2 regions of the Saccharococcus thermophilus genome follow, and region 1 is predicted to be linked to the other one. Evidence: a T-box and tRNA genes for the amino acid it is inferred to sense, from the RefSeq annotation. Region 1 holds a T-box; the other holds one or more tRNA genes.
What was found. The T-box of region 1 lies ahead of serS (serine--tRNA ligase). A T-box ahead of a tRNA ligase gene usually reads a tRNA of that ligase, here a tRNA-Ser.
Positions count from the first base shown of each region.

Region 2: it has a tRNA-Ser gene. The T-box ahead of serS (serine--tRNA ligase) is inferred to sense a tRNA for this amino acid. The anticodon was not compared.

Region 1 is NZ_JAASRS010000001.1:215,432-222,365, reverse strand. Features, by position in the region: gene BDD39_RS01310 (YaaC family protein) at 1-422, opposite strand, end outside; gene guaB (IMP dehydrogenase) at 553-2,019, shown strand; gene BDD39_RS01300 (serine hydrolase) at 2,343-3,689, shown strand; gene pdxS (pyridoxal 5'-phosphate synthase lyase subunit PdxS) at 3,831-4,715, shown strand; gene pdxT (pyridoxal 5'-phosphate synthase glutaminase subunit PdxT) at 4,736-5,311, shown strand; T-box leader at 5,378-5,594, shown strand; gene serS (serine--tRNA ligase) at 5,646-6,920, shown strand.
Region 2 is NZ_JAASRS010000001.1:1,257,417-1,264,350, forward strand. Features, by position in the region: gene BDD39_RS06450 (IS256 family transposase) at 1-871, shown strand, start outside; gene BDD39_RS06455 (pirin family protein) at 1,386-2,219, opposite strand; gene BDD39_RS06460 (FMN-dependent NADH-azoreductase) at 2,685-3,320, shown strand; tRNA gene BDD39_RS06465 (tRNA-Ser) at 3,447-3,539, opposite strand; tRNA gene BDD39_RS06470 (tRNA-Ala) at 3,552-3,624, opposite strand; tRNA gene BDD39_RS06475 (tRNA-Pro) at 3,637-3,710, opposite strand; gene BDD39_RS06480 (ABC transporter permease) at 3,900-4,880, opposite strand; gene BDD39_RS06485 (ATP-binding cassette domain-containing protein) at 4,873-5,787, opposite strand; gene BDD39_RS06490 (SGNH/GDSL hydrolase family protein) at 5,784-6,578, opposite strand; gene BDD39_RS06495 (MBL fold metallo-hydrolase) at 6,798-6,934, opposite strand, start outside.

The DNA of each region.
Region 1 (6,934 bases):
AGTTGTTTCACATGAAACATTTTTTCAGAAAAATGAGTAAACAATCCGTTCTTTTGCACTTTTACTTCATCATCTAAAAATTCATATCCTTGTTTTTTTCGTTTTCTTGTTGATACTCCGTGTGCCAGGACAGAAGTGGATTCAGGATAATCCGCGTCAACGGTAAGCAAGCAAGCCTTTAGAAGCTGCACCATCCCGTAAAATAGAAGAACAGGTTTGATCGATAATGGCGCGTGGCGTGCCGTTGCATAAAAGTTTTGTCCGTGCTCTAAATAATAAAGGAATGGGTAACAGTTTGTATAACTTTTTTGCACAGCATCTTCCCTTTCTTGTTTTACATAGCATTGGTAAAGAAGCTGCTGGGCTATATCTGCCGAATGAAAGACAATAAATTTGTTTGACATGTTTCCGTAATCAAACATTTCCATCCCCCTTATTATCATAATTTTGGTTTTAAATAACTGAAAAGTTGAACATTTTCTATATTCCTTGACAGTAGTTTAACCAGTTGATAAGCTACTAATAATAATTTCGGGACAAGGGGGAGAAAACATGTGGGAATCGAAATTTGCAAAAGAAGGATTAACATTTGATGATGTGCTTCTTATTCCTGCCAAATCCGATGTATTGCCTCGTGATGTCGACGTGACGACCAAGCTGAGCGAAACGTTGCAATTGAATATCCCGATCATTAGCGCGGGAATGGATACGGTAACGGAAGCGGAAATGGCGATTGCCATGGCAAGGCAAGGTGGGCTCGGCATTATTCATAAAAACATGTCCATTGAACAGCAAGCCGAGCAAGTCGACAAAGTAAAACGTTCGGAACGGGGAGTTATTACCGACCCATTTTTCTTGACCCCTGAGCATCAAGTGTATGACGCAGAGCATTTAATGAGCAAATACCGAATTTCCGGCGTACCAATTGTGAATAATGCGGAAGAACAAAAGCTCGTCGGCATCATTACAAACCGTGATTTGCGCTTTATCCAAGATTATTCCATTAAAATCGCTGATGTAATGACAAAGGAAAATTTAATTACCGCACCTGTCGGGACGACACTGGAAGAAGCGGAAAAGATTTTGCAAAAGTATAAAGTGGAAAAACTGCCGCTTGTCGATGAAAATGGAGTATTGAAGGGACTCATTACCATTAAAGATATTGAAAAAGTTATTGAATTTCCAAACTCCGCTAAGGACTCCAAAGGACGTCTCATTGTCGGGGCTGCTGTCGGTGTGACCGCTGATACGATGATCCGAGTGAAAAAGCTTGTAGAAGCAAACGTGGACGTCATTGTCGTGGACACGGCGCACGGTCATTCGAAAGGTGTCCTGGAGACTGTCCGCAAAATTCGTGAGCAATATCCTGACTTAAATATTATCGCAGGAAATGTCGCAACAGCGGAGGCGACGCGCGACTTGATTGAGGCAGGCGCCAACATCATCAAAGTTGGAATCGGACCTGGGTCCATCTGTACGACACGTGTCGTCGCCGGGGTCGGTGTACCGCAAATTACGGCGATATACGACTGTGCGACAGAGGCTCGCAAATATGGAGTTCCAATTATCGCTGATGGCGGAATTAAATATTCCGGCGACATCGTAAAGGCGATAGCGGCGGGAGCTCATGCCGTGATGTTGGGCAGCCTTTTGGCTGGCGTATCGGAAAGCCCGGGAGAAACGGAAATTTATCAAGGAAGACGGTTTAAAGTGTACCGTGGAATGGGTTCGGTAGCTGCCATGGAGCGAGGCAGTAAAGACCGTTATTTCCAAGAGGACAACAAAAAATTTGTCCCGGAAGGAATCGAAGGACGTGTTCCGTACAAAGGACCTTTAGCCGACACCATTTATCAACTTGTTGGCGGTCTTCGCGCGGGAATGGGATATTGTGGAACAAGAAATTTAGAAGAACTGCGGGAAAAAACGCAATTTATCCGGATGACGAATGCGGGATTGCGTGAAAGCCATCCGCATGATGTGCAAATTACGAAAGAAGCGCCAAACTATTCCATTTTTTAATATTTCCCGAAAAGAAGCCTCTCGCTTCTAATGTGAAGGTGCAGTCGCATCATTGAAAGCGGGAGATGATAATGATATTAAAACGAACGTCTTCGAAATGAGGGTAAGCATAAAAGAGCTTCTTGTATGTTGCTTATTGTTCAGCGAAAACATACAAGTTACTTGGAAGTTCCTACTTCGAAATAAAGGCAAGTAGTGAGTAGTTCACAGATGAGTTATGTCTATTTACCTAACTTAAGGCGGAGAAATTTTCTCCGTCTATTTTTTTGTAGATGAGTGTGTTACAATAACGTTTGTGTGAGGAGGGTTCGAAAGTGAAGAAGATGAGACAAAAAACGATAATTTTTTTCATGGCTATTTGCTTATGTCTAGGTTTGTTGCCGTTTCAAGCAGTAAAAGCAGAAAGCGATCCATTAGATATTAATGCCGATGCGGCAATTCTAGTGGATGCCAATACGGGGAGAATTTTGTATCAAAAAAATATTGATACTGCTCTTGGCATTGCCAGCATGACAAAAATGATGGTGGAATACTTGCTGCTAGATGCCATTAAGGAAAAACGGGTAAAATGGGATCAACAATATACGCCAAGTGATTACGTTTACCGTCTTTCGCAAGATCGTGCTTTGTCGAACGTTCCGTTGCGGAAAGATGGAAAATATACCGTTCGCGAACTTTATGAAGCGATGGCCATTTATTCCGCCAATGGGGCCACAGTAGCGATTGCTGAGATTCTCGGCGGTTCTGAAAAAAATTTTGTGAAAATGATGAATGAAAAAGCGAAACAATTAGGTTTAAAAGACTATAAATTTGTCAATGCAACTGGATTGAGCAATCAAGACTTAAAAGGGTTTCATCCAGAAGGAACCGATACAAATGAGGAAAACGTGATGTCGGCACGAGCAATGGCAACATTGGCTTATCGTTTGCTAAAGGACCATCCTGAAGTGCTGAAAACAACAAGTATCGCTCATAAAACATTCCGTGAAGGAACAGATGATGAAATTAAAATGGATAACTGGAACTGGATGCTGCCGGGGTTGGTTTATGCCTATCCAGGAGTCGATGGTTTAAAAACAGGATATACGGAATTTGCAGGAAATTGTTTTACAGGTACGGCAAAGCGCGACGGCATCCGTCTAATCACAGTGGTAATGAACGCCAAAGACAAAAGCGGGAAATCAACGAAGGAGGCGCGCTTCGAAGAGACTCGGAAACTGTTTGACTACGGATTTAACAGTTACTCTATGAAAGAACTATACCCGAAAGGATATCAACTGAAAGGTCATAAAACCCTTCCGGTCGTAAAGGGAAAAGAAAAGACCGTATCCATCGCAACGGACAAGCCGTTTTCCTTATTAGTGAAAAACGGCGAAGAAAAAAATTATCGTCCTGTTTACGTTTTCGATAAAAAGAAATTGACCGATAAAGGTGAATTAACGGCTCCAGTAAAAAAAGGAGAAAAAGTTGGGTATATGACATTACAATACAAAGGCGAAGAATCGTATAGCTTCTTAAGTCCGGAAATGAAGAAAAATGTGAGCGTCAATATTGTGGCAACGGAAAATGTCGAAAAAGCGAACTGGTTTGTGCTCACCATGAGAGGAATTGGCGGATTGTTTGGCGATTTATGGACGAGCGTAGTAAAAACAGTCAAAGGTTGGTTTTAAGAGCTCCTTCCTTTTCAGGGAGCTTTTTTCTATTGTGATTTTTAAAAAAATTGAGGTAAAATAAGAAAATGTAATCATCCAATCTGTGATATTTGATGCCAGCTATCACAGCATTAGGGTAGAAATAAGGGGGAATGAAAGTTGGCAATTACAGGTACAGACCGTGTTAAACGTGGAATGGCAGAAATGCAAAAAGGTGGCGTCATCATGGACGTAGTAAATGCGGAACAAGCGAAAATTGCCGAGGCCGCTGGCGCGGTAGCGGTAATGGCGCTGGAACGTGTTCCTGCTGATATTCGCGCTGCTGGTGGCGTGGCACGCATGGCAGATCCAACGGTCATTGAGGAAGTGATGAAAGCTGTATCGATTCCTGTGATGGCAAAAGTGCGAATCGGTCATTACGTAGAAGCACGCGTTTTAGAAGCGCTGGGTGTAGATTATATCGATGAAAGCGAAGTGTTGACACCGGCTGACGAAGAGTTTCATATTGATAAACGACAATTTACCGTTCCTTTTGTATGCGGCTGCCGTGATTTAGGAGAGGCAGCACGCCGCATTGCGGAAGGTGCATCGATGCTGCGGACAAAAGGAGAACCAGGAACCGGAAACATTGTCGAAGCAGTTCGGCATATGCGCAAAGTTAATGCGCAAATACGTAAAGTGGTCAGCATGAGCGAAGATGAATTAGTGACAGAGGCAAAAAATTTAGGCGCCCCAGTCGAAGTATTGCGTGAGATTAAGCGGTTAGGCCGTCTTCCAGTTGTCAACTTTGCCGCTGGCGGGGTCGCGACTCCGGCGGACGCGGCGCTGATGATGCACTTAGGGGCAGATGGCGTATTTGTCGGCTCTGGTATTTTCAAATCGGAAAATCCAGAAAAATACGCACGGGCAATCGTTGAAGCTACCACCCATTATGAAGATTACGAGCTAATTGCTCATTTATCGAAAGGATTGGGCGGCGCAATGCGCGGCATTGATGTCGCATCATTACTGCCAGAGCAACGGATGCAAGAACGTGGTTGGTAAGTAAAGGAGTAAACGAGACGATGAAAATTGGAGTACTTGGCTTACAAGGTGCTGTACAAGAACATGTTCGCTCCATTGAAGCATGTGGGGCGGAAGCAGTTGTCGTAAAAAAAACAGACCAGCTTGCAGATCTGGATGGTCTAATTCTCCCTGGCGGCGAGAGCACAACGATGCGCCGTCTTATGGATAAATACGGATTTATGGAGCCGTTAAAACAGTTTGCCGCGGCAGGAAAACCGATGTTTGGCACTTGCGCGGGGCTCATTTTGTTGGCGAAACGAATCGTTGGCTACGATGAACCGCATTTAGGACTGATGGATATTACCGTTGAGCGAAATTCCTTCGGCCGCCAGCGCGAAAGTTTTGAAGCGGAACTTTCGATTGCCGGGGTTGCCGATGATTTTATCGGTGTGTTTATCCGCGCTCCACATATTGTGGAAGTAGGAGAGGACGTCGAAATTTTGGCCAAATACGACGGACGGATCGTCGCCGCAAGACAAGGACAGTTTCTCGGATGTTCATTCCATCCTGAATTGACGGATGACCACCGCATGACGCACTATTTTCTTAATATGGTGAAAGAAGCAAAAGCATAAAACAGTTGCGTTTGACAAAAACTTATAGTACATTATTGGTACAAGTGATCGGCAAAAGTGTATAACGGGAAAGCGATGAAAGGAACTAGTAGCAAGGCCGTTTCTCTTCAGAGAGTCGGTGGGTGGTGCGAACCGATGGGAAACGCTTGTGAATCCGTCCTTGAGTAAAATGCTGAATGCGTAAGCTAGTAAGCATTTTCGGTTTTTCGCCGTTATCGATGCAAGCGGAAGACAACCTTGTCTTCAATAAGGGTGGCAACGCGGGATTACTCTCGTCCCTTTTTGGGACGAGAGTTTTTATTTTATATAATAATAAACGAAGGAGGTATCGCATATGCTCGATATCAAATTTTTACGCAACCACTTTCAGGAAGTAAAAGAAAAACTACAACAGCGCGGCGGAGACTTAGCGAATATGGATCGCTTTGAAGAACTCGACAAAAAGCGGCGCGAACTGATTACAAAAGCAGAAGAACTAAAAAATTCAAGAAATGAAGTATCGCAACAAATAGCTGTATTAAAACGCGAAAAAAAAGACGCGGAGCATCTGATTGCGCAAATGCGCGAAGTCGGGGAGCAAATTAAAGCGATGGATGAAGAAATCCGCCAAGTGGAAGAGGAATTAAATGCCCTGTTGTTATCCATTCCAAACGTTCCGCATGAATCGGTACCTGTTGGCAAGTCAGAAGAGGATAATGTGGAAATCCGTAAATGGGGGGAACCACGTTCGTTTTCGTTTGAACCGAAACCGCATTGGGAAATTGCTGATCAACTTGGCATTCTTGATTTTGAGCGGGCCGCGAAAGTCACAGGAAGCCGCTTCGTGTTTTATAAAGGGATGGGCGCCCGTTTGGAGCGTGCGTTGATTAACTTTATGCTTGATGTGCATATCGAAGAGTTTGGCTATCAGGAAGTGCTGCCGCCGTATTTGGTCAACCGGGCCAGCATGACAGGTACAGGGCAACTGCCAAAATTTGAAGAGGATGCATTTCGCGTCGAAAACGAAGACTACTTCCTCATTCCGACGGCGGAAGTGCCGGTGACGAATCTGCATCGCGATGAAATTTTATCTGCGGAAGATTTACCGATTTATTATGCGGCTTACAGCGCATGTTTCCGCGCCGAGGCCGGTTCTGCAGGACGCGACACAAGAGGGCTGATTCGCCAGCATCAATTTAACAAAGTAGAGCTGGTGAAGTTTGTCAAACCGGAAGATTCGTATGATGAATTAGAAAAGCTGACGAATCAAGCGGAAAGAATTTTGCAGCGGCTTGGACTGCCTTATCGCGTGGTATGTTTATGCACGGGAGATTTGGGCTTTTCGGCTGCGAAAACATACGATATTGAAGTATGGTTGCCAAGCTACGGAACGTATCGGGAAATTTCTTCTTGCAGCAATTTTGAAGCGTTTCAGGCGCGCCGCGCCAATATCCGTTTCCGTCGCGACCCGAAAGCGAAACCGGAATACGTGCATACGCTCAATGGCTCAGGGTTGGCTATCGGCCGTACGGTTGCCGCTATTTTAGAGAACTATCAACAGGAAGACGGAACGGTTGTCATTCCGGAAGTATTGCGTCCATATATGGGAAATAGAGACGTTATTCGCTAGCCAAAAAAGAAGCG
Region 2 (6,934 bases), 1.0 Mb from region 1:
GTACCAAAGTGGCATGAGTACACGGGAAATTGGCAAGTTTATCGAACGAATTCTAGGAAGCACCTATTCTCCTGCGACGATCAGCCGTATTACCGATGTCGTGAAGGAAGACATCGAGAAATGGCACACTCGTCCACTGCACAAGCGTTATTCCGTCTTATATTTGGATGGTTTATACGTAAAACTTCGTCGCGAAACCGTGGAGAAAGAAGTCATTTATGTGGTGTTAGGGGTGAACGAAGAAGGATATCGCGAAATTCTTGATTTCTTTGTGGGAGGACAAGAAAGCGCCTATGTATGGCAGGAAATTCTTCAACACCTCTACCAAAGAGGCGCCAAGGAAGTGCTTCTGGGCATATTCGATGGACTACCAGGGTTGGAGGAAGCCTTTAAGGCGGTTTATCCGAAAGCCGATGTGCAGCGTTGTGTCGTTCACAAAGTCCGTAACACGCTCCATCGTGTTCGGAAAAAAGACCAATTTGAAGTGGCCGAGGATCTCAGGCTGATTTATCGCGCGCCGAATAAGGAGATGGCGTTACAGATGTTTCAACAGTTTGAGTCGAAATGGTCAAGCAAGTATCCGAGAGAAGTTCAATCTTGGGCCAATGAGTTGGATGTCCTCCTTACATTTATGGATTATCCAAGCAGTATTCGAAGTGTGATTTACACGACGAATGCCATTGAACGAACGATCAAGGAGATTCGGAAACGTCTAAAGCCGATGAACAGTTTGAATAGTTTAGAAGCCGCTGAAAAAATCGTATATTTGACCATTCAAGATTTTAATGAGAAATGGGCAGGGCGAAAGTTGCGAGGATTTGCCGAAGCACAGGAAGCCCTCGAGCGAATGTTTGAAGAACGTTATCATTAACCAAATACTGTAAATAAACAAAATAGGGGGATTCTCCCTTTCCACACAGGAGACTGAATATTCAGTCTCCTGTGTGGAGGAAACTAGTTCCCTATTCATTCCAAATCCATTTCAGAGAAACCCTACCCCCATTATATTACACAAAATTCTTGACGGTACCTACGTGCACCATGCTTATTTTATTATTTAGAAAATTATCTAATTATTTAATCGCATTATATAAAATTTGTTAATTAAGCTGAGAAAACAAAAAAGAGAACAGCATTTGCTTTGCCCCCATCAACAAAATGTTATACGTTTGCTCATGGCAGCGACGCTGAAATAACGGAAAACAACGCAAGAAAAAAGAACACCCAAAGGGTTAATAACATCACCGAAGCAAAATAAAACGGAGCGTTTTGCAACCATTTTCCCTCCCTATAGTATGAGTAATACAATTGTACCTATTTAATCTAAATTTTGTAAATATTTTTACCATAAAAAAAGCACTCCATATCGGAGCGCTTTTTTATAGTTATTCAACGAATTTTCCTTCTTGATAATCACGGATCGCCTGGCGGATTTCTTCCTGCGTGTTCATCACAAACGGTCCGTAAGCGACAACCGGCTCGTTGACCGGCTCGCCAGCATAAAGAAGGACGCGCAATTTTTCTTTGGCGGTGACGGTGAGTTCGCTTTCCTCCTCTTTATCATGACGGCTTAAAAACAATACTTGCCCTGCTTTTCCTTCCGTGCTATCGGCGCCGAACATGCCGCTTCCTTCCAAAATGTACAGAAAACCGTTGTAGCTTCCCGGCAAATCTTGTACGACACTTGCTCCTGGCTCGAGCACCATTTCTACCATCGTCACTGGAACATGGTTAAGCGTTGGGGCTTTTACTCCTTGCGATGACCCGGAAAATACGCGGATAAGCGCCCCTTCTTCTTGGCGGACCGGCATCTCTCCGGCCTTTAAATTTTGATAGCGCGGTTCAATCATTTTTTTCACGCGCGGCAAATTGATCCATAGCTGCAAACTATGCACGGTCGATCCTGGCGCCGGATCTTCTTTATGAATCACTCCCCGTCCTGCCGTCATCCACTGCACATCTCCGGGACCAAGCGTGCCGTGGCCGGCTTTGCTATCAAAATGTTCCAACTGTCCATCAATCACATACGTCACCGTTTCAATGCCGCGATGCGGATGAAAATCAAACGTTCCTCGTTGGAAAATATCCTCCATTAGCAATAAAAACGGATCGTACTCTTCCCAATTCCCCGGCTCTAGCACTGGCCCACTGCGATGGATCGAGCTGTTTGTTTCGACTTGCACCGTTTTCACGCGGCGGATACGACGCTGTACTGGCATCTAATTGTCCCCCTTATGGTTGTTCGAAACCGATTTTTTCACCAGTATCGTACCCTACACAACTGATAAATGCAAACGATTTACTTTTATTTAATGGATAGGAAATTGCTGCTTCATTCGTTGCTGCTGCCTGATTCTACTCTTCGTATGTTGGAACGCCATCAAACAGAATTTCTTTCCGATCCATCGAACATGTTGCCAGGAGGAAGAATCATGCCCTCGGCACAGACAAGTCACTTCTTTTTACCTTCCATTTATTTTATTAAAATACATTTTTTTGATAACATAATTACATTATTGCTGATTTACCATACTTTTATTTTAAAAGCATATTATTTTACAAAAATAATTAGGTTACATTATTATTATCAATGTTAAAACACTATACGAGTTATGGCGATCGACCATACATGGATTTACGTAGTGTTTGGCAAACTATTTACAGCAACGAAAGGAAGGACAATCATGGCTAAATTATTGTACATTACAGCAAACCCAAAACGGGAAGAAGAATCTTACAGCTTATCCGTTGGCAGAGCGTTTCTTAACGCTTATAAACAACAAAACCCACAAGACGAGATTGTCGAATTAGATCTTTATCGTACCGATATCCCTTTCATTGATGCCGATGTATTAAACGGCTGGGGCAAACTACAACAAGGGCATGCATTCGAACAGCTAAGCGCGGAAGAAAAACAAAAAATAAGCCGCATCAATGAATTAACCGATCAATTTATCAGCGCAGATAAATACGTGTTTGTCACACCGATGTGGAATTTTAGTTTTCCGCCAAAAATGAAAGCTTATATTGATACAATTTGCATCGCAGGAAAAACATTCCGTTACACGGAAAATGGTTCGGTAGGGCTATTAACAGGAAGAAAAGCCGTACACATTCAAGCCCGCGGTGGAATTTATTCACAAGAACCAATGAAAGAAATGGAGTTTGGAGACCGTTATTTACGGGCGGTGCTCAGCTTTATCGGCATTACTGACGTTCAATCCATTTTTGTCGAAGGAATGGCACAATTCCCGAATGAGGCGGAGGCAATTAAACAAAACGCGATCAAGAAAGCTGAACAAGCAGCGAAAAACTTTTAACGAATGATGACCTGTTCCAATGATAAGGGACAGGTCATTTCTATTTTTTAAAAAAATAAAAAAGCTTGCCGATTACATCGACAAGCATATGATTCCAATATCTTTTAGTATGTAATCAAAATATAATGGCGGAGGAGGAGGGATTCGAACCCCCGCGGGCTGTGACACCCCTATCGGTTTTCGAAACCGACCCCTTCAGCCAGGCTTGGGTACTCCTCCGTATGAAGATGATGGAGCCTATCGGATTCGAACCGACGACCTCCTGCGTGCGGGGCAGGCGCTCTCCCAGCTGAGCTAAGGCCCCATCACAAAATGATCGGGAAGACAGGATTTGAACCTGCGACCTCACGGACCCGAACCGTGTGCTCTACCAAGCTGAGCTACTTCCCGATTAACAGCCGCTAACGTTAACGGCAGTTATTATTCTATCTAAAAAAAATAATATAGTCAATACTTTTTTGCAAAAAAATTTTTGCTCGGGTATGCAGGGATAGATGGATCGCGTGGCCACAGGAATCAAAGTGACAGAAGGCGTGTAAAAAAAGGGACGAACCTGTTTTCCCGGCCCGTCCCATTTTTCTAATATATATCCCGTTTTGTAAACACCATAAATGAGATCAAGAGCGCCGCAAGTCCCCATACCGCCAGCACCGCCATCGAAAACCCAAGCGTCATGCCTTCAATCGGCGGCGCCGTCCCATTGATGTAATCGGTAAGGCTAAGATTGACCATAAACAAATATTTTGCCGAATGCCAGGAAGATACCATATTAGACAAAATCGCGCCCGCGATCAGCGCCGCAAGCATAATTCCCATCACCGCGGCGGTGCTGCGCATCAAAACGGAAAGCATAAACGTCAATGTCCCCACCACGACGCACACAAACCAGGCAAGCCCCAATTCAATAAGCACATACTTCCATTGCGGAAGCATATGAACGTTGGCTGTATTTAATTCTTCTCCTTGGGCGACAAACCCTGTCAATAATGGAAGCCGCCATCCTTCGTATCCGAACACCGCTCCTGAAATGACATACGACAGAAGAGCGACCATAAGCAAAATAAACGAAATCGACAATAACAGCGCGATGTATTTGCTAAGCAAAACCATCCCTCTTCTAACCGGCCTCGTCAACAAGAGCTTAATCGTACCGCCACTCGCTTCCGATGATACTAAGTCAGCGGCGACGACCATGACAAGGAGCGGGAGAAACAAATCGATCGCGTTTTCGATAAACATGCGCATAAACGTTGGCGCACCGGGAGCGGATGGATTAATATCGTGATTTAAATAGTATTGCTGCTGCTGGAGACGAATTTGCAAATATTTGCGCCATTCGTCTGAAATACTGCTGGAATTGAGACGGTTTTGCGCATCGATAATTTGCTGCTGCAGCTGTGTCCGCCAATCCGTCGTTCCGAGCCTTTTCTGCATTTCCTGCACCTGCTTATATTGCGCGTATGTAAAAAGGACAACGAGCACGGCGACAATCGCTGCAATGACCCATAGCCGCTTTTTGCGGACAATTTTCAGCATTTCATTGTACACGAGATTACTCAATCGTCTCCCCTCCCGTCAATTCAATAAATAAGTCCTCAAGCGTCGGCAATTTCGGATGAATTTCATGGACGGCGACCCCTGCTTCGACAAGCTTTTTGTTCCAAACGGAGAGTTTTTTTGGTTCGTACGGAGTGATAAGCATATCCCCATCGGTTCGATAAATCGACGTTTCCCCCGCTAATATCGATTTCGCCGTTTCCAGCGGCTCGGCCTTCCACACGACACGCGCTTGTTCTTTTAACAGATGTTCCACCGTATCAACCCGAAGCAACGTCCCTTTTGCCATGATCGCCACGCGGTCGCACATTAATTGAATTTCGCTTAACAGGTGTGAGGAGACGAGCACGCTCAATCCTTCCGTTTCCGCCAAAAAGCGGATGAATTCTCTCATTTCGCGAATGCCGACAGGATCAAGCCCGTTGGTCGGCTCGTCCAAAATCAGCACTTTCGGCTTTCCTAACAGCGCCTGTGCGATGCCAAGACGCTGCCGCATTCCGAGCGAATACGTGCTAACGCGATCGTGGATGCGGTTTTGTAAACCGACTAACTCCACCACTTCCATGATTCGTTCTTTTGGAATATCGGGAACCATGCGCGCAAAATGCTCGAGGTTTTCAAAGCCGGTTAAATACGGATATAATTCGGGATTTTCGACAATGCAGCCGATATGACGGATCGCTTCTGTAAATTGGCGCTCCAGGTCATAGCCGCAGATGGAAATACGCCCCGATGTCGGCTTGATAAGCCCGACGAGCATGCGGATCGTTGTCGTTTTTCCCGCGCCGTTTGGCCCTAAAAAGCCGAATACTTCCCCTTCTTTTAGTTCAAAGGAAATTCCCTTAATAATTTCTTTGCGGCGAATCGTTTTGCGCAAATTTTCAACGATTAATGTCGTCTGCTTCGTCACTTTTTGTCCCCCTCTGTGAATGTAATTAAGGAAGCGACGCGTTCGCCAATCCGTTTGTATCCGTCTTTATTCGGGTGAAAGTGATCGCTGTATAAATAATCATTCACATGCAACGAAAACAAATCGAACGTCGGGACGGCGATAATATTCGGATAGCGGGCAGCCGTCTCCGCCGAAGCAAAATTCCACTGCCTTACGATGGCTGATGTCTTCTTCGCGTCGCCGAGGTCGCTAAACGGATTGTAAAGCCCGATGTAAAAAACAACGGCATCTTTATTGACGCGGCGAATGGTTTGAAAAATGCGGTCTAAGTTGCGCAAATATGAGACTTTTACTTGATCGATTTGCTTTGGTGTAAATTTGAGCGCTTCGCCGCCTTGGAACAAATCGTTTCCGCCGATGGTCATCACAATGATATTGGCTAGTTTTAGCTGCCGCTGGATCTCGGCTTGTCCTAATTGCTTAAGAAGCCCGTCAGACCACTGTCCTTTAATGGCCAAATTGGTCACGCGAATCGGCTTCGTTGTTTTTTTGTGGAGCTGATCGACCATATACCCGACATACCCTTTTCCGCTTTCATCTCCCGTGCCTCTTGTCAGTGAATCGCCGAGGGCGACAATATAAATTTCACGGTTATCCGCTTTTTTCTCTTTGGTATATTTTATTGTGTCTGCCGGCGGCGCCGCGGCGGAAAAAAACTGGTCTTGAACCGCGATGGCAAGACCGCCAAGCCATAATATTCCTGCCAGCACTGATACCATCGTAATGGTGCGAACAATACCACGTCGCATGCAATCATCCTTTCTTCTTTGTCTTTAATTCTTATCATACAACATTTTTTCTGATGTTACCTAATCGGGGATTCGCTATTACATGGGCTTTCTTCACAAAAAAAGCTTGGTGGAATCACCAAGCTCAGGGCGTTACTTGATCTTCGTGCTGAATCATGCATGTCGTATACATACGGTGTCCGATGCTTTTCCAATCACGTACATAATAATTTTCCCATTCTAACCTTGTTCGATTGTCTTTTGCAAATAATCGACAATTCCCATCGAACATACATGAAGATCGAGACGGATGATATCGTACGCTTCGGACGTCTCAGGAATATTTTTTGCTTGCAAAAAGGCGTTGACCTCTTGAT